2 regions of the Spirosoma migulaei genome follow, and region 2 is predicted to be linked to the other one. Evidence: riboswitches for the same ligand, from Rfam matches in the RefSeq annotation. Region 2 holds a riboswitch; the other holds the start of a gene.

Region 1 (3,196 bases), on a different contig from region 2:
CGAAACCAGGCGAAGGCCGGGAGGAATCTGCCCAGTCGTTGTTTCCGGCATGGGTAAGCCCAAACACCCGAACACCATCGCGGTAAAGGATTGGGAGTTGAGCGATGTCTTTGCCGAGCGAAAATGCATTCAGGAAACTCAGCAGAATGGCGTGTTTTCCTTTCGCCGGAATACGTTCCAGGTCAGCCGCCGTATAGGCAAACTCCAGTCGGTCGGGGTGCTGATTCACGAATCGACGCAAGGCGGCCAGCTTCGTATCTACTTCTTTCCGGGCCGCAGCAATGTTTTCGGGCGTTTTTTTTGCCGTGCCTGCAAACAGTGCCACCGTGGCTACATCCAGATCACCCCGTTCGAGTTTGGGAAGGTCAAACTGGCCTTTGGTATCCGTGCCAGCGTCGTTGCCTGGGGTATTAAAATCGACCAGAATATCGAGATGAGGATCAATCGTCAGGGCAGATTTATGAACCCGACGAACTACCGCATCAGGTACAGATTCGGGGGCAGGCGGGGAGGACTGTGCGCTAACGGTATACGCATACGTTATTGAAATAAGAACCCGGATTATCAAAAAATAAGAGGAAGGTTTGTTCATGGGATCGGGTGATTTATTGATTTTTGTTTGTTGATGAAGTGATGAAATATCCCTATTCTTATCGGCTGGCGACACCTCCCGATGGCGTTGCTACAAGCGTAATCGCGAGGGTGAAGTCGTCATAAATCGTTTTGTCGCCCAGATTTTCAAAGTAGTTTTTCGAGCGGTACTTAATATCGTATTTGGTTCGGTCGACCGTTACGTTGGCGGTTGCTGTTAGCTTGCCAGCCTCGGTTTTAACCTGCGCCGGAAACGTGATGTCGTTCGTGATGCCTTTAATTGTTAGCTTACCGGCTACATCATAGGTACTGTTTCCAGTGAGCGACACCGACGAAATCACGAATCTGGCAGTGGGGTGTTTTTCAACCGAGAAGAAGTCGTCGCTTTTGAGGTGGCCTACTAATTTGGCGTTTTGATCAGCGTCGGTAATATCCGTTACCGTTAGGGCTTTCAGGTCAATATCAAATGATCCGCCTTTCAACTTGCCGCTTTTCAGGGCTAGTGAGCCATTGATGATCGGGGCTGTTCCCGTATGTTCGCCGGTTACTTTTTTAGCTGTCCAGACCAATCTGCTTTGCTGGATATCTACTTTGTAGGTAGCTTCTTTTCCTTTTTTAGGAACTGGAATAGCGAAGGAAACAAGTGAGAGGGCCGTCAGGCCGAACAGAAGTTGGATTGTCTTTTTCATTGTTGATCCGCCGGAGCGAGTTTTAGTGGTTCTGGTTGACTGTATTCAGTTTTTGGCATTCTGTTTATGGTGGACTAACGCTCTAATAAAACATGCCTCAAACGGCCCACCGGGGACAGAATACCGTGAATGAAAAATCTATCTGCTATGTCGACGAGGATTCGGCGAGTTAACTGGGCCTTCAGAAAGGTATCGCCAAGGCCAGCGAGTGATGCAATCGTAGTTGTTTTCATACGGAAGATTAAATTAAGTAAAGATACTTTTATTCTATGGATTAAGTAGGATATTGGTTCACTGATTAGATCAAGATGAGCCGAATCAGGCAGGTATAAAACCCAACGAATGGTATAATGCGACCTATCCGTTCAGCAAGAACTAGTTACTGACAACAGCAACAAGACGGTTGTGCTACAGGATGCAGATTCATAATAGGTTCTGCGTTTCGGGACGAAAATTGACTAGACATGGCGGTCCGCCAGGGCGGTTGTAAATTTATAGTTCCTAACTAGGTAGGCAGGTTAGCACTATCACCAACTGGCAAGTTGCTAAGGGTTCGCAGAGCCTGTCTCTCCCCCTTTCCCTATAAATCCACAGCTACTTTGCAGCCGGGCTGCTGGAGCAGTAGTAATTGTAAGATGCTATAAAGGTAAAGCGGCTATTTTTATATTTCCAAACTTGATCTATAAATTTTGTAGAAAAAAGATTTTGTCTTTATTGCGATCAAAATTATAATTGATTAATGCAATAATAAGGCCGCTACAAACAGTAAAACTCGATAGACTTTAGGGTAATTATCTGTTAATCAGTATATTGTCTTGGGTTGTTGTTTATAATCAGTATACTTGCTTTTCGAAGCGAAATGGCCTTGTCCCGAATTACTCATCAGGAATAGTATGGTATCCTCTGAACAAGTAATAGTCTCAAATAATATGAAGAAAATGGTATCAAACTTTATCAGTCGGCGGGAGTTTATTGGCGCTTCTGCATTGGCTGTGGCTTCCGTTGGGCCCTTGTCAGAGGGGTTTTCCCGGCCAAACGCGCCTGCCAAATCGAAGCGTGAGTTGATGGTGCAGGTACTTGATAAGTCAGGTAACCCAAACTACATCCCGGCTGGCTTTTTCCTGCACTTCCCGCCCGAACAGCGAACGGGCGATGCTGCCATCAAGGCTCATCTTGATTATTTCCGGGCTACGGGCATGGATTTCGTGAAGATCCAGTTTGAGCAAAGCTACCCTCAACTACCGGAGGTGAAAACGGCAGATGACTGGGCAAAAATTCCGGTCCTTACCGAGGAGTGGTTTGCGCCTAGTTTGTATATCATCAAGGGGTTGGTGAAGGCGGCTAAGGCGGAGGCATTGATCCTGCCAACGATGTATTCGCCTTACCAGATGGCTAAACAGGCTGTGCCCAAAGAGACGTTACTGAAGCATGTGCAGGAAGATCCCGAAGCGGTAAGCCGGGGTATGGAAAATGTTACGCTCTCGGTCATGAATTATGTACGGGCGGCTGTACGCGCTGGGGTGGATGGTTTCTACACCTGTTCGCAGGGTGGGGAGGCCAGTGCGGTAGCCGATCGTACGTTGTTTAATCGGGTGATTAAGAACTATGATATGTTGATTCAGAAAGAAGTAGCGCAGCTGACACCCTTCAATATCCTGCATGTTTGCGATTACGAGGGTGCCTACGCCGAATTTGGTCCCCGCTTTCACGACTACCCCGGCCAGATCGTGAATGTGCCGCTTGCCGCAGAAGGCAAACCCCTATCGCTCACGCAGGCGGCTGATCTATTTAAACGGCCGGTTATGGGCGGTATTGACCGGCATGGGGTGCTGTCGACTGGTACGCCAGCCGATGTTAAGAAAGCTGTGGAACTGGTCCTAAAGGATGCACCAACCCAGGTGATTCTAGGTGCTAAT
Region 2 (3,196 bases):
ATGGATTTTTTCGATGCCCAACTCCTGTCGAAGTAAGTCGAGGGCATTAACCATATCACGAATCGTGATAGCGGGGAAATCGTGGTGATAAGGCTTTCCGCCTATGGGATTGACGGAAAGCGGTCCTGTAGAACCGTAGCATGAGCCAAGTACATTGGCGCATACAATAAACTGCCCCACACCGGACTTGGCTTCGGGGTCAAAATATTTTCCCGCACCAACCATGCCTCCCCACCAATCGTCCACATCGGCATTACCGGTCAGTGCATGACATACCCATACAACGTTCGACCGATCTTCGTTGAGTGTACCGCGTGTGGTATAAGCCAGCCGAAAACCCGGCAAGCTTTCGCCCGATTCGAGCGCGAACGAATACTTATAATCGTAATACTGGAGATTCAATCAAGTTTATAGTTTGTAGTCTGTAGTTTGATGTTTGTAGCTGAAACTACAAACATCAAACTACAGACTGTTTAACCCAATACCGGTTCGGCAATGTTGGCAAACGCCTGCTCAAAGTCAGCTTTAATGTCATCAATGTATTCAATGCCCGCTGACACCCGTAATACCCCTAATTCAACGCCAGCACTAGCCTGTTCCTGTTCGCTCAACTGTTGGTGCGTTGTAGCAGCCGGGTGGATGATCAGCGTTTTTGAATCACCAACGTTGGCCAGATGGCTGACCAGTTTCAGACTATTAACAAATTGGTCAGCGGCTTCACTGCTGCCCTTCACTTTAAACGAGAATACACCGCCGAAACCGCGTTTTAGGTATTTTTTGGCTAGGTCATGGTAGGCACTACTTTCCAAACCCGGGTAGTTTACGAATTCAACCTGCTCGTGTTGTTCGAGCCATTGGGCCAGCGCCAGCGCATTCTGTACCGTACGGTCTACTCGTAACGACAGCGTTTCCAGGCCCTGAAGTAGCAGGAACGAGTTGAATGGGCTAATGGCCGGTCCATAGTCACGCAGACCTTCAACGCGGGCACGAATAATAAACTGAATGTTGCCAAAGGGACCACCTACGCCAAACACATCGCTGAACACGAGCCCATGATAACCTTCCGACGGTTCGCTGAACTGCGGATACTTCCCATTTCCCCAGTTATACGTGCCCCCATCGACAATTACCCCGCCAATGCTCGTGCCGTGGCCACCAATCCACTTCGTTGCCGACTCAACAACAACGGCCGCACCATGTTCAAGAGGACGGAAAAGGTAGCCCCCTGCACCAAACGTATTATCAACGATCAACGGCAGGTCATGTTCTTTAGCCAGGGCGGCAAAGGCATCGAAATCGGGAATATTGAAGCCCGGATTCCCGATGGTTTCCAGGTAAATTGCTTTTGTGTTTTCGTCAATCAGTTTCGCGAAGGATTCAGGCTTATCACCATCCGCAAAACGGGCTTCGATACCCAGCCGTTTAAACGAAACTTTAAACTGATTATATGTACCTCCGTACAGGAACGAGGTCGTCACAAAGTTATCACCAGCGCTCAAAATGTTGCTTAGTGCAATAAACTGGGCCGCCTGTCCCGATGCAACTGCCAACGCAGCTACGCCCCCTTCAAGAGCCGCGATACGCTTTTCAAAGACATCGGAGGTAGGGTTCATGATCCGGGTATAAATATTCCCGAAGGCTTTCAGCGCAAATAAATCGGCGCCGTGTGCCGAATCATTGAAAACAAACGAAGTTGTTTGATAAATAGGCACAGCCCGGGCATTTGTAGCCGAATCGGGTTCCTGGCCAGCATGGAGCTGGAGCGTATCGAAATGAAGTTCAGACATGAGTTTAGTAGTTAGTGATTTAGGATCGTGTAATTAGTTTTCTGTAGAAATACGGGCAGCAACCAGTTGGCTGGGTATTTTCATAATTCGATTGAAAATACCAGGGACTGACCGCAACTAATTGGTACGACAAACCCTCCCGGTTTTCGTAGCGGTTAGTGAGTCATACTTTGTAGGCCCCCCGGGGCATACAGTGCTGAATATAGAGCATGTGAGTTCCGATTTATAGTCCCTAAAATAACTTTAGGCAGGAGTTAGCACCTTGCCGTGTGGTAGGTTGCCAGTGGTTCACAGAGCCTGATCTCTCCCCACTTCTTTATAAATCAACGTGCACCGATAGGCTAAAAATGGTGCGAAACAATTGACTTGATGTCGCAAGTATACTAGCCAAATAGCGCGAATCCAAACGTGATTTGTTTTTTCTATCCGATAACACATTTTTTCGCTTTTGCTGATCAGTGTTCATTCATTAAGTCAATTCATTGTTTACTTTTGTGGTAAGACATCCCACCCAATGAATCAGACGTACCGCTATAATCGCGAAAATGCTACCCGGGTAGCTGGCACTACGACCCTGAAGGACGCAATCGGGCAGTTACTGAAGGCTTATCAACTCCAGACTCGGTTTAATGAAACGTACCTTGAAGCCTTCTGGGGACGTATGATGGGACCAGCTATTGCTTCACGTACAAACCGACTGTATGTTCGCGACCGGAAGCTTCATATTGAGATTGGTTCGGCTCCGCTTCGTAACGAACTCGTTAATGCCAAGCAGAAACTTATTCAGCTAGTAAATAAAGACATGGGGTCCGATGTGATTGACGACGTGATATTCATTTGATATAGGCACTATTAGATTTCAAAAAGAAAGGACATTGCTCAGTGGCAATGTCCTTTCTTTTTGAAGCTAGATTTGTTGGGGAGCCTTAATTTGCTGGCTTAATTCGTCCGCAAACTCACCCATTGTCCTGAAATCACCGAGTGGTTTTAGAAATCGTAAAAGGTTTTCAACCCGGTCGAGCAATGCATCGCGTGAGTGCCTACGGACATAGGTCGGAATTTTCTCATAGCCCGACAGGTCGGTAAATTCCCAGGGATGGACGTACAAGTTCAAAAAGCCATCGGCTTCCAGCGTTTGCCGACAGAGCAGTTTGTAATAAGCGAACGGAAAGTTTTTGAGGCTCAACCAGAACAACGGCAAGCGTAAGGTAGGGGTAACCGAAGCCGGAATTTGCCAGACACCCAACTCCTGAAACGGGTGCCTCGGTTCTCCCAAATGATTATATCGCCCAGGAAGCCAGGTCGGGTGCAATGACGAATTATACTGATAACCAGCCTGATGTACATCATTCGGATCAACAAAACCCATGCGTGCGCGCCGGAAACCCGTTACGGGGCGCTCCAATAAC

Evidence for each region. Region 2 has a riboswitch for S-adenosylmethionine ahead of ACYVGO_RS20845 (O-acetylhomoserine aminocarboxypropyltransferase/cysteine synthase family protein). Riboswitches for the same ligand answer to the same signal wherever they lie in the genome.
Region 1: linked by a shared signal. The riboswitch ahead of ACYVGO_RS00120 (YceI family protein) and the one ahead of ACYVGO_RS20845 (O-acetylhomoserine aminocarboxypropyltransferase/cysteine synthase family protein) in region 2 are both predicted to bind S-adenosylmethionine.

The regions. Positions count from the first base shown of each region.
Region 1 covers NZ_BAAHBG010000001.1:34,364-37,559, forward strand. The annotation lists gene ACYVGO_RS00115 (dipeptidase) at 1-592, opposite strand, end outside; gene ACYVGO_RS00120 (YceI family protein) at 651-1,280, opposite strand; SAM riboswitch class I at 1,770-1,869, opposite strand; gene ACYVGO_RS00125 (uroporphyrinogen decarboxylase family protein) at 2,219-3,196, shown strand, end outside.
Region 2 covers NZ_BAAHBG010000021.1:10,538-13,733, forward strand. The annotation lists gene ACYVGO_RS20840 (homoserine O-acetyltransferase family protein) at 1-402, opposite strand, end outside; gene ACYVGO_RS20845 (O-acetylhomoserine aminocarboxypropyltransferase/cysteine synthase family protein) at 474-1,787, opposite strand; SAM riboswitch class I at 2,008-2,112, opposite strand; gene ACYVGO_RS20850 (DciA family protein) at 2,302-2,628, shown strand; gene ACYVGO_RS20855 (polysaccharide deacetylase family protein) at 2,695-3,196, opposite strand, start outside.